3 regions of the Leifsonia poae genome follow, and region 2 is predicted to be linked to each of the others. Evidence: predicted binding sites of a transcription regulator. Region 2 holds the regulator's gene; each other region holds the start of a gene.
The links. The regulator HrcA, encoded in region 2, represses chaperone genes, less so after heat shock. The targets are predictions, from matches to a motif close to TTNGCACTCGNNNNNNNCGAGTGCNAA.
Positions count from the first base shown of each region.

Region 1: the regulator HrcA is predicted to act here: its motif matches at 3,194-3,220, upstream of groL (chaperonin GroEL).
Region 3: the regulator HrcA is predicted to act here: its motif matches at 4,537-4,563, upstream of groES (co-chaperone GroES).

Region 1 covers NZ_JAIHLP010000002.1:1,330,861-1,336,836, reverse strand. The annotation lists gene K5L49_RS07035 (DMT family transporter) at 1-695, shown strand, start outside; gene K5L49_RS07030 (nitroreductase family protein) at 703-1,254, opposite strand; gene msrB (peptide-methionine (R)-S-oxide reductase MsrB) at 1,257-1,658, opposite strand; gene K5L49_RS07020 (DUF3263 domain-containing protein) at 1,825-2,121, shown strand; gene K5L49_RS07015 (LytR C-terminal domain-containing protein) at 2,136-2,684, shown strand; gene K5L49_RS07010 (cold-shock protein) at 2,872-3,075, shown strand; gene groL (chaperonin GroEL) at 3,266-4,885, shown strand; gene K5L49_RS07000 (sensor histidine kinase) at 5,065-5,976, opposite strand, start outside.
Region 2 covers NZ_JAIHLP010000002.1:336,873-342,848, forward strand. The annotation lists gene K5L49_RS02315 (DUF4870 domain-containing protein) at 1-354, opposite strand, end outside; gene K5L49_RS02320 (DUF4870 domain-containing protein) at 502-1,092, opposite strand; gene hrcA (heat-inducible transcriptional repressor HrcA) at 1,314-2,333, shown strand; gene dnaJ (molecular chaperone DnaJ) at 2,362-3,471, shown strand; gene K5L49_RS02335 (16S rRNA (uracil(1498)-N(3))-methyltransferase) at 3,479-4,207, shown strand; gene K5L49_RS02340 (histidine triad nucleotide-binding protein) at 4,318-4,686, shown strand; gene K5L49_RS02345 (PhoH family protein) at 4,676-5,761, shown strand; gene ybeY (rRNA maturation RNase YbeY) at 5,801-5,976, shown strand, end outside.
Region 3 covers NZ_JAIHLP010000002.1:1,545,593-1,551,568, forward strand. The annotation lists gene K5L49_RS07965 (MalY/PatB family protein) at 1-595, shown strand, start outside; gene K5L49_RS07970 (ABC-F family ATP-binding cassette domain-containing protein) at 647-2,335, opposite strand; gene guaB (IMP dehydrogenase) at 2,476-3,978, opposite strand; gene groES (co-chaperone GroES) at 4,150-4,446, opposite strand; gene K5L49_RS07985 (class I SAM-dependent methyltransferase) at 4,581-5,774, shown strand; gene K5L49_RS07990 (DUF4190 domain-containing protein) at 5,862-5,976, opposite strand, start outside.

The sequences.
Region 1 (5,976 bases), 990 kb from region 2:
TCGTCTGCGGCGGCGCCGCCGGCGCCTTCCTCGTGCTGTCGCAAGGGCTCACCGCCGCTGCGCTCGGGGTCGCCCTGTTCACCGTGGCGATCGTCGCCGGGCAGACCGTGAGCGGCCTCGTGCTCGACCTCATCGGGGTCGGGCCGGGAGGCAAGCGTCCCCTGACCGGCGCGCGGGTGCTCGGCGCCTCGCTCGCGCTCATCGCGGTGGTCTGGGCGGTGTCCGCGCAGCTGTCGGGCGGCGTTCCGTTCTGGATGCTGCTGCTCCCGCTGCTCGCCGGCCTCGGCATGGGGTGGCAGCAGGCGGTCAACGGGCAGGTCCGGGTCGTGGCCGAGAGCGCGCTGACAGCGACATTCATCAACTTCCTCGTGGGAACGACTGTTCTGCTGGTGCTGTTCCTTGCGCACACGGCCGTCGCCGGGCTGCCGCGGCCGCTTCCGGCGGAGCCGTGGCTCTATGTGGGCGGTGCCATCGGTTGCGTCTTCATCGCCGGGGCCGCCCTGCTCGTCCGCGTGACCGGTGTGCTGGTGCTCGGTCTGGCGACGGTCGCCGGTCAGCTCGTGACCGCACTCCTGCTCGATGTGTTCATCTCGGGCGCGCACACCATCGCCTGGACGACCGTCGCGGGCACCGTGCTCGCGCTGGTCGCCGTCTGTGTGGCGAGCCTGCGCATCCCGCCCCGTGTGCGGCGCTGACCGCTGGTCAGTCCAGCGCGGTCAGGTACCGTTCCGGGTCGATCGCCTTGCGGTGGCCCTCTTTGGACCCGTCGGGGATGCCGCCGACGTAGAGCCAGCCCAGCAGCCGCTCGTTCTTCTTCAGGCCGTGCATCGTGTGCACCGCCTTCGAGCGGGTCTGGTGACCGGTGCGCCAGATCACGCCCCAGCCGGCGTCGTGCAGCAGCAGGCTCAGCAGATGCGCGACGCCGGACGCCACCGTGTCCTGCTCCCAACCGGGAACCTTGTCGCTCGCGGTTCGCACTGCGACGATCGCCAGCAGAAGAGAGGAGCGCAGCGGCTTGGCCGCCAGCTTTTCCGCCTCGGAGCCGCTGGCGCGAGCATCCTTCACGAAGGCCGCACCGAGACGCCGCCGCGCCGATCCGCGCAACTCGATCACCCGCCAGGGGTGCAGCGAGCTGTGGTCGGCAACCCGGCCGGCCGCGGCGATCAGCGGAAGCAATTCGTCGTGGCTGGGCGCAGCCTCGGTGACGCGGGAGTACGAACGGCGCGCGGCGACCGCGTCCGCCAGAGCGCTCACGGTCACTCGCCGGCGGTGAAGTTGAGCGCGATCGAGTTCATGCAGTACCGGTCGCCGGTCGGCGTTCCGAAGCCGTCGTCGAAGACGTGGCCGAGGTGCGAATCGCAGGCGGCGCAGCGCACCTCGGTGCGGATGACGCCGAGGCTGTCGTCTTCGAGCAGCGTGACCGCCTCGGGGCGCACCGACTCGTAGAAGCTCGGCCAGCCGCATCCGGAGTCGAACTTCGTTCCCGACTTGAACAGTTCGGCGCCGCACGCCGCACAGGTGTAGAGGCCGGCGCGGCTCTCGTCGAGCAGCTCACCCGTCCAGGGGCGTTCGGTCGCGGCTTCGCGCAGGACCGCGTATTGCTCGGGGCTGAGCTCCTCGCGCCACTCTTCATTGCTCTTGGTGACGGTCTCGTCCATGGCGGGTCCTTTCGTCAGACTCCAGACTAAACGGATGCGGCCCCCGGACTGTTCCCGGTTTCCGCACGACGTGCCGAGCACTTGGGGGAACACACAGAATCGCGCAAATAGGATGAACCGCGAACAGCGGGCGCGCCCGCACGGCGACGGCAGGAGAGGTGGCGGGATGGCTACGGCGGCAGACGACCAGGCGCGCCCCTCCGCGACCGGTTCGGTGCTGGCCGAGCGCGACGCCGCGATCCTCGCTTTCGAACGGCAGTGGTGGCGGCACGCCGGTGCCAAGGAGCAGGCGATCCGTGAGGAGTTCGGCCTGTCGGCGGCGCGGTACTATCAGCTGCTCGGCGCCTTGATCGATTCCCCTGCCGCCCTGCAGCACGACCCCATGCTCGTCAAGCGGTTGCAGCGTCTGCGCGAAGCGCGGATGGCCGCCCGGAGCACCCGGACCCTCGCGTCCGACGACTGAGGACCACGCACACGATGGCAGAGAAGTACCCCAAGGACCGGTTCGACTCGATTCCCGACGACCTCCGCCGCGTCGGCGCGCACCGCGCTCCCCGCGCGAAGGGTCGCGGATGGATCGGGTTCGGCTGGGCCGCCCTGGCGACCGTCGTCCTGATCGGTCTCGGTGTCTTCACGCTCTCCCTGGTGAACGGGAGCATCTCGTTCAAGGGCGGAATCGGCGGCGCCTCAGTGTCGCCGAGCGTGTCGTCCACCCCGACGCCGACGATCGTTCCGACCGTCAACCCGGCGCTCACCGTGAACGTGCTGAACGGCACAAGCACTGCGAACCTCGCGGGCAAGGTGGGTGACATCCTCACTGCCGCCGGCTGGAAGGTGGGCGCCCGTGCCAACGCCGACGCGACCAACCTCACTCAGACGATCGTCTACTACTCGGATGCGAAGAACCAGGCGGCGGCATTGGGCGTCGCCCAGTCGCTGCCGGGCGCGACCGTGGCGTTGACGCAGGATTACGCGGCGACCGGAGCCGATCTCACGGTCGTGGTCGGCAGCGACTTCACAGGCTGACCGGCGTCAGGAAACCGCGGCGGGTCGGCCGTTTTGTTTCGTACTTGTTTAACTTGCGTTGTTTTCGGGTCGTTCAGCGTCCCATTGCGAAAATCACTAGTGATTACTTGGATTGAAAGCATTAGTATCTGGTTTCAACGCGCTGGTGATGGGCCGGAGCGAGGAAACACAGCAATGGGAGTAATGCATGGCGAACGGAACCGTGAAGTGGTTCAACGCTGAGAAGGGCTACGGCTTCATCACCGTCGATGAAGGGGGACAGGACGTCTTCGTCCACTACTCCGCGATCGACATGAGCGGCTACAAGGTCCTCGAGGAGGGCCAGGCGGTCGTCTTCGAAGTCGGCACCGGGCAGAAAGGCCCGCAAGCCGAGTCGGTGCGACCGGCGTAGCACGCAGCAACCAACCAGAATCGAGCGCCGCCCCTCCCCGAGGGGCGGCGCTCCTTCTGTTGTGAGCGAACCGGCGGCGCTCGTCTTGCACTCGGCAGCCCCGAGTGCCAGAATCGCTTTAGCACTCCATCTGATCGAGTGCTAACGATTCGCATCTTTCGCAGACGTCCGGGAGGGACGAGAAACAACCATGGCAAAGATCATTGCTTTCAATGAGGACGCGCGCCGCGGCCTCGAGCGTGGCCTGAACATCCTGGCCGACACCGTCAAGGTGACGCTTGGCCCGCGCGGCCGCAACGTCGTCCTCGAGAAGAAGTGGGGCGCCCCCACGATCACCAACGACGGCGTGTCCATCGCCAAGGAGATCGAGCTCGACGACCCGTACGAGAAGATCGGCGCCGAACTCGTCAAGGAGGTCGCCAAGAAGACCGACGACGTCGCCGGCGACGGAACCACCACCGCCACCGTTCTGGCCCAGGCCCTCGTCAAGGAGGGTCTCCGCAACGTCGCAGCCGGTGCCGACCCCATCACGCTCAAGCGTGGCATCGAGAAGGCGACGGCCGCCGTCATCGCCGAGCTGATCGAGAACTCCAAAGAGGTCGAGACCAAGGAAGAGATCGCGGCGACCGCCTCGATCTCCGCCGGTGACACCGAGATCGGCGCCATCATCGCCGAAGCCATCGACAAGGTCGGCAAAGAGGGCGTCGTCACCGTCGAGGAGTCGAACACCTTCGGCACCGAGCTCGAGCTCACCGAGGGCATGCGCTTCGACAAGGGCTACCTGTCGCAGTACTTCGTGACCGACCCCGAGCGCCAGGAAGCGGTCTTCGAAGACCCCTACGTGCTCATCGCGAACCAGAAGATCTCGAACATCAAGGATCTGCTGCCGATCGTCGACAAGGTGATCCAGGCCAACAAGCAGCTCCTGATCATCGCCGAGGATGTCGACGGCGAGGCCCTGGCCACGCTGATCGTCAACAAGATCCGCGGCATCTTCAAGTCGGTCGCCGTCAAGGCCCCCGGCTTCGGCGACCGCCGCAAGGCGCAGCTGCAGGACATCGCCATCCTCACCGGTGGCCAGGTCATCTCCGAAGAGGTCGGCCTCAAGCTCGAGAACGTGACTCTCGACCTGCTGGGCACCGCCCGCAAGGTCGTCATCACCAAGGACGAGACCACCATCGTCGAGGGCAGCGGTGACCCCGAGCAGATCGCGGGTCGCGTCGCCCAGATCCGCAACGAGATCGACAACACCGACAGCGACTACGACCGTGAGAAGCTGCAGGAGCGTCTGGCGAAGCTCGCCGGCGGTGTCGCGGTCATCAAGGCCGGCGCCGCCACCGAGGTCGAGCTCAAGGAGCGCAAGCACCGCATCGAAGACGCGGTCCGCAACGCAAAGGCCGCCGTCGAAGAGGGAATCGTCGCCGGTGGCGGCGTGGCCCTCATCCAGGCGGGCAAGACCGCGTTCGAGAAGCTCGAGCTCGTCGGTGACGAGGCGACCGGTGCGAACATCGTCAAGGTCGCCATCGAGGCTCCGCTCAAGCAGATCGCCCTCAATGCCGGTCTCGAGCCGGGCGTCGTCGTCGACAAGGTGCGCAACCTCCCCGTCGGTCACGGCCTCAACGCCGCGACCGGTGAGTACGTCGACATGCTCGCCTCGGGCATCAACGACCCGGTGAAGGTCACCCGCTCCGCGCTGCTGAATGCTGCGTCGATCGCGGGCCTGTTCCTCACCACCGAGGCCGTCGTCGCCGACAAGCCGGAGAAGAACCCGGCCCCGGCCGGCGACCCGACCGGTGGCATGGACTTCTAAGTCCGACCCGTTCGACACGAGGGCGTCTCCCGCAAGGGAGGCGCCCTCTTCCGTTGCCGTCGCCGCCCGTGACGAGGTGTCACGAATCGCCGTGCGACCGGATGGTCACGCGGCGATTCGTGACACCTCGACGAGACGAGACGAGGCGAGACGAGACGAGGCGGCCGAGCGGATGCGCGTCAGCGGGTGAGGGACGGCACGATGGTGGGGCCCGTGTCGTGCGCGCTGGTCGGCGCCAGCGGCAGCGAGACACGGAAGGTCGCCCCGCCGCCCTCGGTTTCGACGACCTCGACGGTGCCGTTGTGGGCGGCGACGATCGAGGAGACGATCGCGAGGCCGAGCCCGCTGCCGCCGGTCTCGCGGGCGCGCGACGTGTCGGCGCGCCAGAACCGCTGGAAGATCTTCTCGCGGATCTGCGGCGGGATGCCCTCGCCGTGGTCGCGCACTTCGAGCACGGCCCGATCGGTCTGATGGTTCACCTGCACCATGATCTCGAGCGGGCTGTCGTTCGCCGTGAAGCGCAGCGCATTGCCCATCAGGTTGGTGACCACCTGGCGGATCTTGTTCTCCTCCGCGAGCACGATCGCCGGCTCGGCGATGGGATGCGGCGGCAGGATCACCTGCTCGGTCGACTCGATCGCTGGCAGGGGGCCGCCGACACGACGGGGCCGCCGGCGAAGCCGGGCCAGGGTCGCCCCGGCGAACGCGATCGGACCGGTGGCATTGGAGACCTTGCCCGGTGTGTCCGGGATCAGCAACGGCACGGTGTCGACGCCGGGCTCCCCGGGGTCGACCCTGGGGCGGAGGGGGCCGAGGATGGGGTCGGGGGTGAGCACCGTCACGACGCGTCCGGGGGAGCCGGCCATCGCATCCATCGCCGCGTCGCGCGCGATCGGCACGAGGTCGACGGGCCGGAGGTCGAGCGGTTTCGTCTCGTCGAGCCGGGCCAGTTCGAGGAGGTCTTCGACGAGGCCGCCCATGCGGATGGCCTCCTTCTCGATGCGGTCCATGGCCTGCGCCACGTCTTCCGGGGTCTGCAGGGCGCCCATCCGGTACAGCTCGGCGTAGCCGCGCACTGAGACGAGCGGTGT
Region 2 (5,976 bases):
GTAGGTGTAGAACTCACCCTGGTTCGCCCTCACCGCAGCGATGATGCTGAACACGATGTTGAGCACGGCGGCCGCGATGATGATGAAGACGCCGACCACGACGATCGACAGGATGCCGCCCACGATGTAGGCGATGAAGATCGTGATCTGGAAGTTCAGGGCCGTGGCGGTGTGGGCGCGCACGAACGGGCCCTTGTCTTTGAGCACGAGGTAGCCGATGAGCGCGGGGATCCAGTTGAACAGGATGCCGCCGATGTGAACGAGCGTTGCCCACAGTTTCTCGTCGGCGGGGCTGAGCTGCTGCGGCGAGCCGCCGTACGGCGGCTGGGGCGGCGGCGGGGGCGTTGCGGACATTGTGTTTTCTCCTAGGCTGCGCCGGAAGCGGCGGTGGACGGGTGGATATCGTCCCCAACCCTAAGGCAAACGGGCCGAAACTGAGAAGAAGCCGAGAGGATCATGTCCACTCGGCTTCGTCTCGTTACGCGAGTCGGCGTCGTCTCGTCACTTGATGAAACGGAAATTGACGGGGTAGCGGTACGTGCCGCCGCCGTTGACCCGCACGAAACCGATGATCGAGAAGACGAGGTTGACGATGTAGAGCGCCCAGGGGATCAGCGTGGCGAAGAGCCACCAGATCGGGGTGAACAGCAGGATGATCCCGAGGATGTACGAGACGACCCAGACGATCAGCCACGTGATCTGCCAGTTCAGGGCCTCCTTCGATTCCTGCCGGGTGAGGGCCCCGCGATCCTTGAAGACCAGGAAGATGATGAGCGACGGCAGGATCCACAGGATGCCGCCGAGGTGGGCGAACGACGCCCACTGCTTATCCTGGGCCTGGTCGAGCGGGGCGGCGGGCGCGGCGGCGTATTGCTGCGGGGGCACCCCCGGTTGCTGCGGGGGGACTCCGCCGTAGGGTTGCTGCGGCGGCACGCCCGGCTGCTGTGGGGGGACGCCGCCGTAAGGCTGTTGCGGCGGAACGGCTCCCGCAGGAGGCTGCGGGGGGAGCGGCTGCTGCGGGGGCTGCGGCGGCTGGGGCGGAACGCCGCTACCGGCCGCGGGATCGATCGGGGGCTGGTTCTGGTCGGTCATGATCGGTGCCTTTCGTTCGAGATCCATCGAATCGAACCGTCGGCTGGACGGGCCTGCCGATCAGTGCGTGCCACGCTGTTGTGAGATCGCACCCATAAGGTACTGCGCACGCTGTGGGCGGTGCAATCAGTCGGCGGGTGTGTCAGCGCGATATGATTAGCACTCAGGATCAGCGAGTGCTAAGCAATCGGGGGCACGCACACAGTCGGGAGGCGAGTCGGATGGTGTCTGATCGGAGCCTCGAAGTGCTGCGGGTCATCGTGCAGGACTACGTCGCATCCCGCGAGCCGGTCGGCTCCAAAAGCATCGTCGAGCGACACGCTTTCGGTGTCTCGGCCGCCACGATCCGCAACGATATGGCCGCCCTCGAAGAAGAAGAGCTCATCGCCGCGCCCCACACCTCGTCCGGGCGCGTGCCCACCGACAAGGGGTACCGGCTGTTCGTCGACCACCTGGCGGAAGTGCGCCCGCTCAGCCCGGCGCAACGCCAGGCGATCGAGGTCTTCCTCGGGCAGTCCGCGGACCTCGACGATGTGCTCGCCCGCACAGTGAGGCTGCTCTCCCAGCTGACGAACCAGGTCGCGCTCGTGCAGTACCCGTCCGTGTCGCGGTCACGCATCCGGCACATCGAATTGGTGATGCTGGCCCCGCGGAGGCTGCTCAGCGTGCTGATCACCGACTCCGGCGCAGTGGAGCAGCGGGTGATCGAGCTCGGCAGCGATCTCACCGATGAAGACGTCGCGGAGATCCGGGGCGCCATCAACGGCGCCGTCGCGGGTCTCTCGCTCAACGATGCCGCGACTCGGCTCCGAGAACTCCCCGCCGCGCTCACGGACCGCACGCGCGCATTGGTAGAACCGGTCGCGAGTGCGCTGCTCGACCAGATCGCGGCGAATCGCCAAGAGAAGCTGGTGATGGCCGGTGCCGCGAATCTCGTGCGCACCGAGCACGATTTCACCGGGAGCATCTTCCCGGTGCTGGAGGCGATCGAGCAGCAGGTCGTCCTGCTCCGGCTCTTCGGCGAGATGGCGACCGATCAGCACGGCGTTGCCGTCAGCATCGGCCGCGAGAACGCCCCTTTCGGTCTGGCCGAGACGTCGGTGCTCTCGAGCGGGTATACGGCGTCGGGCTCCGACATCGCCCGCCTGGGAGTGCTGGGCCCGCTCCGCATGGACTACTCCAACAACATGGCCGCCGTCCGTGCGGTGGCCCGCTACCTCTCCCGCCTACTGGGCGAATAGAAATCCGAACGAGAAGGAAAAGCCGTACGTGGCCGACCATTACGAAGTCCTCGGCGTTGAGCGCAACGCCACCCCCGACGAGATCAAGAAGGCTTACCGCCGTCTGGCACGGGAGCTGCACCCCGACGTGAACCCGAGCCCGGATGCGGCGGAGCGGTTCAAGCTGGTCACCCACGCCTACGACGTGCTCAGCGACCCGCGCGAACGGGAGCAATACGATCTCGGCCCGCAGCCCGGATTCGGTGGGGGCGGCGCCAACTTCGGTGGATTCGGCGACATCTTCGAGACCTTCTTCGGTGGGGGCGGCGGCGCGACCCGCGGTCCCAAGTCTCGGCGCGAGCGAGGTCAGGACGCGCTGCTGCGGGTGGAAGTCGAACTCGATGAGGTCGTGTTCGGCACCCACCGCGATTTGGAGGTCGACACGGCGATCGTCTGCGAGACGTGCAACGGCTCCTGCTGCCAGCCGGGCACCGCGCCCGTCACCTGCGACATCTGCCACGGCACCGGCAGCATCCAGCGGTCGGTCCGCTCCCTGCTCGGCAACGTCATGACCTCGAGTCCGTGCGGAACCTGCCGCGGCTACGGCACCGTGATCGCGACGCCCTGCGTCACCTGTCAGGGTCAGGGACGGGTCCGAGCCCGGCGCACGGTTCCGGTCGACATCCCCGCCGGCGTCGACACCGGTCTGCGGCTGCAGATGCCGGGCAGTGGCGAGGCGGGGCCTGCCGGCGGCCCGAACGGCGACCTCTACCTCGAGATCAAGGTGAAGCACCACGATGTGTTCAGCCGCGACGGCGACGATCTGCTCTGCACGCTCGAGGTTTCGATGACGGATGCGATCCTGGGCACCACGGCGACGGTCAAGGCGCTCGACGGCGACATCAGCCTCGACCTGAAGGCGGGGGTGCAGAGCGCTGACATCCTGACGGTGAAGGATCGTGGCATCACCCACCTGCGGGGCAGCGGTCGCGGCGATCTGCGGGTGGGCATCCAGGTCGTCACACCGACCAAGCTCGACCACAAAGAGCGCGAGCTGATCAAACAGTTCGCCGCCACGCACAAAAACGCCGAGCCCAGTCTCGCGCGGTTCCAGCAGGGGCTGTTCGCCAAGCTGCGCGACCGTTTCCTCAACGTCTGACCGTCGCATGAGCTCGCTCTACCTCCGCGAAGACCTCGAGCACGTCGAGGTGGGGGATCGTCTATCGCTCACCGGTGCAGAGGCGAAGCATGCGTCGACGGTCACACGCACCCGGGTGGGACAATCGGTGATGATCGGCAACGGTCGCGGGCTGATCGCCTCGGGCCGGGTACTGGTGGCCACACCCTCCGAACTCGCGATCGAGGTCGAGTCGGCGCAGCGGGTCGAACGGTCCGCGCCCGCGGTCACGCTCGTGCAGGCCCTTGCGAAAGGCGATCGCGACGAGTTGGCGGTGCAGGCGTCGACAGAGCTCGGCGTCGACGCGGTCGTCCCGTGGGCTGCGGCGCGCTCTGTGTCGCGTTGGGAGGGGCAGAAGATCCAGAAGGGGCGCGACCGCTGGGCCACGATCGCCCGCGAAGCGGCCAAGCAGTCGATCCGCGCCTGGGTGCCCGCTGTCGAGGAGCTCACGAACACGAGGTCACTGGCGAAACGGGCGGCCGGTGCGCGCATCCTGCTGCTGGACCCGGATGCGCCGGTGCGGTTGACGTCGCTGACCTTCGACGATCGACCGCTCGTCCTCGTCGTCGGACCGGAAGGCGGCATCGCCCCAGAAGAACTCGCCGCGCTGGTCGAGGCGGGTGCGGAACTCGTTCGCCTCGGAGACACCGTGCTCCGCACCTCCACGGCTGGTCCGGCGGCGCTGGCGGTCGTGAACGGACTCCTCGGGCGCTGGTAGGGCGCTCAGTCACCGACCTCGAGTGCGCCGAGAGCGGACAGGCGCGAACCGTGGGCGTCGGGAAGGCGTTCCCGCGCACTGCACCCAGCCTCGAACTCTAAGATGGAATCATGGAAACGGACGAGCGCTCCCTCTTCTCGCGGATCATCGATCGCGAGATCCCCGCCGATATCGTCTACGAAGACGATGAGGTGATCGCCTTCCGCGATATCGCGCCGAAGGCGCCGGTGCACCTGCTCGTCGTGCCCAAGACGGGACAGTACCGCGACGTGGCCGAGCTCGCCGCGGGCGACCCGGCTCTGCTGGCCACGGTGGTCGCGACGGCCAAACGCCTCGCGGACGAGCACGCGAACGGCGATTTCCGGCTGATCTTCAACACTGGCGCCGGTGCGGGGCAGACCGTGTTCCACGTGCACGCCCACGTTCTGAGTGCCCCCGGAGAGGGAAACAGCCTCGAGGAAGGAAACCTTGCCGACTAGCGAAACAGACCCCCAGCGCAGCGACGGGCAGTCCGAGGCACGGTTCGACGTCGACGGCGTCGCAATGGTGCGACTGCTCGGCCCGCAGGACAGGCTGCTCAAGACGCTGGAACGGCAGTATCCGCTGGTCAGCGTGCACGTGCGGGGCAACGAGATCACTCTCGCCGGCGACCCGGTGCAGCTTGATGCGGCCCGTCGCCTGATCGAGGAGCTGCTCCAGATGGTGCGGAACGGTCAAGAGATCAGCCCGGCCGAGGTCACCAGCTCGGCCCGGATGCTTAACACCGACCTCAACCTCAGCCCGGCCGACGTGCTGAGCCAGGCCATTCTGACCGCGCGTGGCAAAGCGATCCGAGCCAAGACCCTCGGTCAGAAGAACTACGTGGACGCGATCGACCAGAACACCATCGTGTTCGGTATCGGCCCCGCCGGAACGGGCAAGACCTACCTGGCGATGGCGAAGGCGGTTCAGGCCCTCCAACGCAAGGAGGTGAACCGGATCATCCTGACGCGTCCGGCCGTGGAGGCAGGGGAGCGTCTCGGCTACCTGCCCGGCACCCTGACCGACAAGATCGACCCGTACCTGCGCCCGCTCTACGACGCCCTGAACGAGATGATGGATCCCGATCTGGTGCCCAAACTCCTGGCCGCCGGCACGATCGAGGTCGCACCGCTCGCCTACATGCGCGGTCGCACGCTGAACGACTCGTTCATCGTCCTGGACGAGGCGCAGAACACCACCCCGGAACAGATGAAGATGTTCCTGACCCGGCTCGGCTTCGGTTCGCGCATGGTCGTGACCGGCGATATCACGCAGGTCGACCTTCCGAACGCGGCGAGTGGCCTGCGTCTAGTGACGCGGGTGCTCAAAGACATCGACGACATCCATTTCGCCCGGCTCACCAGCGAAGACGTCGTGCGGCACACCCTGGTCGGCCGGATCGTCGACGCATACACCGAGTACGACGCGCAGAAACAGGCTTTGCACTACGAGCGCGAGCAGGCGGCCGAGTTCGCGAACCGGGCGGAGCGGCGCTCGTCGATTCCGCGCGACCGTCAGCCGAAACGGCGCTGAGCTCGAGACGATGACGGAAGAACAGCGAAGGCAGACCCCATGAGCATCGAAGTCAACAACGAGTCGGCGATTCCGGTGGATGAGGCGGCCCTGCAGCGTCTTGCCGGTTATGCGCTCGACATCATGCATGTGCACCCGGACGCGGAGCTCGCCATCGTGCTCGTTGACGAAGCGGCAATGGAGCAACTCCACGTGCAGTGGATGGACGAGCCCGG
Region 3 (5,976 bases), 1.2 Mb from region 2:
CCGGTTCGACGCGGTCGTCGTCAGCGACGAAGTGCATGCGCCGCTCACCCACTCCGATGCCGAGTTCGTCCCGTTCCTCGATGTCTCCGACGCCGCTCGTGAGCACGGCATCGCCGCGCACGCCGCCAGCAAAGCCTGGAACCTCGCCGGACTCAAATGCGCGCAGTTCGTCACCGCGAGCGACCGGATGACCGACCTCCTCAGCGCCCTGCCGTTCGAGGTCGAGGTGCGCACCAGCCACTTCGGGCGGATCGCCACCGAAGCCGCCTACACCGCCGGCGGCCCCTGGCTGGCCGAGGTGCTCGCCGACGTCGAGATGAACCGACGGCTGCTGGCGACCCTCCTCACCGAGTACCTTCCCGGGGTGCGCTATCGGGAGCCCCGGGCGAGCTACCTGGCCTGGCTCGACTTCCGGGCGCTCGGCTGGGGCGACGACCCGAGCATCCCGGCGCTCGACCGCGGTCGTGTGGCGCTCATCCCCGGCCCCGCTTTCGGCGCTCCCGGTGCCGGCTTCGCTCGCCTCAACTTCGCCTGCTCCCCCTCGATCCTCACCGAGGCCGCCCTTCGCCTCGCCGCCCTGGACCCCCTTCGTTGACAGGCGGCAGACGCATCGAGAACAGCGCGAAATCGATGCTTCTGCCGTCTCTCAGCGGGCCCGCGTGACGCGAGACTCGGTCCAGACCGGGGTCCCGGATTCGGTGACGGTACCGTCGGCGCCGAAGACCAGGAAGCGGTCGAAGCCGCGAGCGAACCAACGGTCGTGCGTGACGGCGACGACGGTGCCCTCGAAACCGCGCAGCCCGTCCTCGAGGGCCTCGGCCGACACGAGGTCGAGGTTGTCGGTGGGCTCGTCCAGCAGCAGCAGAGTGGCACCGGAGAGTTCGAGCAACAGAATCTGCAGTCGTGCCTGCTGCCCGCCGGAAAGCGACTCGAAGGTCTGCTCGCTTGAAGAAGCAAGGCCGTAGCGGTCGAGAACGCGACTCGCCGCATCCCGGGGCAGGCCGGCACGGAAGTCGTCTCCGCGGTGCAGGATCTCGAGCAGGCTGCGCCCGACCAGCTCCGGATGTTCGTGGGCCTGCGCGAACAGGCCGGGCATCACGCGCGCGCCCAGCTTCGCGACACCGGTATGCGGAACGGGTGAGCCCGCCTGATCCGCCGAGGCGAGATGCCCCGCAGCCGGATCGGGGTCGGTTCCGCCGGAGGCGAGCAATCGCAGGAAGTGCGATTTGCCGGAACCGTTCGAGCCGAGCACGGCCACCCGCTCGCCGAACCAGATCTCACCGCTGAACGGGCGCATGAGACCGGTCAGTTCGAGGTCGAAGAACTCCGCCACGCGGCGGCCGGTGCGGGCCCCGGCGAGGCGCATCGTCACGTTCTGCTCGCGCGGCCTGGCCTGAGGCGGCCCGGCCGCGAGGAACCGGGCGAGCCGCGACTGCGCCGCCTGGTAGGCATTCGCGAGGTCGCTGTTGTATTTCGCCTTCTGCTTGAACCGCAGCACCAGCGCCTTCAATTTGGTGTGTTCCTCATCCCAGCGACGGCGGAGTTCGTCGAGCCGCGCCATCCGTTCGTCCCGCGCAGCGTGGTAGCCGGCGAATCCGCCACCGTGCGTCCACGTGGTGTTACCCGCTGCGCCGAGCTCCAGTGTGATGATGCGCTCTGCTGCATTCGCAAGCAGTTCCCTGTCGTGCGAGACGACGAGAACGGTCTTGGGCGTGGCCCGGAGCTGCTCCTCCAGCCACCGTTTGCCTGGAACATCGAGATAGTTGTCCGGCTCGTCGAGCAGGAGCACCTGCTCCGGGCCGCGCAGCAGGGCCTCCAGCACCAGCCGCTTCTGTTCACCGCCCGAGAGCGTCGTCACATCGCGGTGTTGAGCACGCTCGAACGGGATGCCGATGGCCGCGATAGTGCAGCTGTCCCAGACCACTTCCTGGTCGTATCCGCCTGCATCCGCGTACTCTGCGAGCGCCGAGGCGTACGCCAGCTGCGTGTCGGTCTCATCGCGTGCGATGATCGCCTCTTCAGCGGCCGCCAGCGCGTCCGCCGCGTTCCGCACAGCGCGGGGCGCGACCGACACCAGAAGGTCGCGCACTGAACGTCCGTCGCGAACGTGTCCGATGAACTGGTCCATCACGCCCAGGCCGCCGTCGATGCCGATGCTTCCTGCATCCTGGCCGACCTCGCCCCGGATGATGCGCAGCAGCGTGGACTTTCCGGCCCCGTTTGCACCGATCAGGGCCGCGACGGTGCCATCACCCACGCGGAACGACACGTCGTCGAGCAGCGGGCGGCCATCGCCCAGCGCATAACCGATCCCCGACACGTCGATGTAGCCCACGTGAGTTCCCTCATCCGATGCGAGCCCGGCCTCCGGGCGCCCGTGTCGACCGAGCCTTCCAGCCTAGACGGCGGAAACACGAGATGCCAGTCTCTGCGGAGCCTGCGCGGGACCCGCCGAGACCGGCATCGCGCGAGGCGTCAGCGACGGTAGTTGGGCGCTTCGACGACCATCTGCACATCGTGCGGGTGCGACTCTTTGAGCCCGGCCGCGGTGATGCGCACGAACTTGCCGCGCTGCTTGAGCTCGGGGATGGTGCGGGCGCCCACGTAGAACATCGACTGGCGCAGCCCGCCGATCAGCTGATAGGCCACGGCCGCGAGCGGACCACGGTAGGGCACCTGGCCCTCGATGCCTTCTGCGATCAGCTGCTCATCGCTCGGAACGTCCGCCTGGAAGTAGCGGTCGCGTGAGTACGAGGTCTTCTTGCCCCGGGTCTGCAATGCGCCGAGCGAGCCCATCCCGCGGTAGTTCTTGAACTGTTTGCCATTGACGAAGACGAGGTCGCCTGGCGATTCGTCGCACCCGGCGAGCAGGGAGCCGAGCATGACGGTGTCAGCGCCGGCGACGAGGGCTTTCGCGATATCGCCCGAATACTGCAGGCCGCCGTCGGCGATGAGCGGAACCCCGGCCTCGCGCGCCGCGAGGGAAGCCTCGTAGACGGCGGTGACCTGCGGGACTCCCACACCGGCGACCACGCGGGTGGTGCAGATGGAGCCCGGGCCGACGCCGACCTTGATCGCGTCCGCACCGGCGTCGATGAGCGCCTGTGCGCCCGAGCGCGTGGCCACGTTGCCGCCGATGACATCCACATGGGAGGCGCGCGGCTCGGACTTGAGCCGTCGGATGATGTCGAGCACACCGGCGCTGTCACCGTTGGCGGTGTCGACGACGATCACGTCGACTCCGGCGTCGACGAGCGTCATAGCGCGGTCCCAGGCGTCGCCGAAGAAGCCGATCGCGGCGCCGACACGGAGACGGCCCTCGGCATCCTTGGTGGCGTTCGGGTATTTCTCGCTCTTGTCGAAGTCTTTCACCGTGATGAGGCCGCGCAGCTTGCCGTCCGCGTCGATGAGTGGAAGCTTCTCGATCTTGTGCTGCGCGAAGATCGCGACGGCCGAGTCGGGGTCGATGCCGACCGGCGCGGTGATGAGCGGCTGGCGGGTCATCACATCGCGGACGAAAGTCGTAGTGCGTTCGAACGGCGAGACGAATCGCATGTCGCGGTTCGTGATGATGCCGACGAGTGTTCCGTCCCCCTCGACGACGGGCAGACCGCTGACCCGGAACTGACCGCACAGTGCATCCACCTCTTCGACGGTGGCATCGGGTGTGGTGGTGACGGGGTTCGTGATCATCCCGGACTCGGAGCGCTTCACCTTGTCGACGTAGGCCGCCTGGTCTTCGATCGAGAGGTTGCGGTGCAGGATGCCGATGCCGCCGTGCCGCGCCATCGCGACGGCCATGCGTGACTCGGTCACCGTGTCCATCGCGCTCGACAGCAGCGGAGAGGCCACCGTGATGCGCTTGGTGAGGCGGGAGGACGTATCCGCCTCGCTCGGGATGACATCGGTGTGCCCGGGCAGGAGCATCACGTCGTCGTAGGTCAATCCGATGAAGCCGAACGGATCCGTCTGATCCATTTCACCCCTTTTGCGTCGCGAGAATGGGAGAATCCGCCCGCCTCGGCGCCACGGATAATCAATGGTAACGGCAGAATGGCGGGGTTTTATTCCGTGCGGCCGGCCGGGATTCGCTGCAGAGACGACGAAGGCCCGGATGCCGAAGCATCCGGGCCTTCGCGGGGGCTGTCGTCAGCGGACGACGACGGCCAGAACGTCGCGGGCGGAGAGGACGAGCAGGTCGTCGCCACCGAACTTGACCTCGGTTCCGCCGTACTTGGAGTAGATCACCTTGTCGCCGACGGCGACGTCGAGCGGGATGCGGTTGCCGTTGTCGTCGATGCGACCGGGGCCCACGGCGACGACTTCGCCTTCCTGCGGCTTCTCCTTGGCGGTGTCAGGGATGACCAGACCAGAAGCAGTGGTCTGCTCAGCCTCGACCTGCTTGATGACAATGCGATCCTCGAGCGGCTTGATGGAGACCGACACGGTTGACCTCTTTCTTACTAACACTGACTAGACGAAGACTGGAGTTAGCACACTCGCACTGAGAGTGCTAAGTCGAGTTTAGAGGGTTCATTAGCAGTCACGCAACGTGAGTGCCAAGAGGGTAGCGTGAAGGCATGGAACGCTCGGAGCTGCTCGAGGTGCTGTCCGCCGACGGCCTGCGGTTGCTCGACGCCCTGCCGCCCTACCGTTCGGCCGACGATGTGCTCAGAACAGTGAGCGATCTGCGCAAGGCCGGGCACTCCCCAGCCCTGGTCGCCGCCGTTCTCACACAGGCGAAACTCCGGGCGAAGGCGCAGTCGAAGTTCGGGCCGTTCGCCGATCGCATGCTGTTCACCGAGGCGGGACTGGAGCAGGCGACCCGCCTCGCCGTCGCCGCCCGGCACGCCGGCCGGTTCGCATCGGCCGGGTTCGGCCGCATCGCCGACCTCGGCTGCGGCATCGGCGGCGATGCGATGGCCGTGGCAGCTCTCGATCTGGAGGTCACCGCCGTGGAGGCGGACGAGGTGACGGCCGCGATCGCCAGCTACAACCTCGCGCCGTTCTCGAACGCCACCGTGCTGCACGATCGGGCCGAGAACATCGACCTGCGCGGTATCGACGGCGTTTTCCTCGACCCGGCCCGCCGCACGGCCGGCCACGGCCAGACCTCGCGCATCAGCGACCCCGACGACTATTCGCCGTCTCTCGGCTTCGCCTTCGAAATCGCCACGGGGCGATCGGTGGGGGTGAAGCTCGGCCCGGGTCTCGATCGCGACCTCATCCCGTCGTCCGCAGAAGCGCAATGGGTTTCCGTTGACGGGCAGCTGGTGGAGATGGGCCTGTGGTTCGGCGCGCTCGCCCGCCCGGGCATCCGACGCGCCGCCCTGCTGGTCACCTCGGACGACGCCCACGAGTTGACGGCCTCCCAGGACAGCGAAGACGCCGACACCGGACCGCTCGGCGAATACCTCTACGAACCCGACGGCGCCGTCATCCGCGCGCGCCTGATCGGCGATCTCGCCCGCGCGCTCGACGCCCGGATGCTGAGCGACGGCATCGCCTACCTCACCGGCGACACGGCGGTCAGCACCCCGTTCGCCGTCGGCTTCCGCGTGCTCGAGACGCTCCCGTTCCAGGAGCGAGACCTCAAGCGGGCCCTCCGCGAGCGCGGCATCGGCACGCTCGAGATCAAGAAGCGGGGGGTGGATGTCGACCCGGCCGCGTTGCGCAAGCGCCTATCGCTGAGCGGCACGGCCTCTGCCACGATCGTGCTCACCCGCGTCGGCGGCAAACACACGGCGCTCCTCGTCGAGCGCCTCGCCCGCTGACCCACCGACCGTGCGGCACGGACCGCCCCGCAACGACGAAGACCGGGCCGACGCTCGCGCGTCGCCCGGCCCTCGTGTGTCGGAAGATCAGTAGTTGTATCCGCTGGACGACAGCGCGAGGATCGCGATGATCAGCACGGCCCAGATGGCGAGCGAGAAGAAGATGCTCACGAAACCGGTGATGATACCGGTGAGCCAGAAG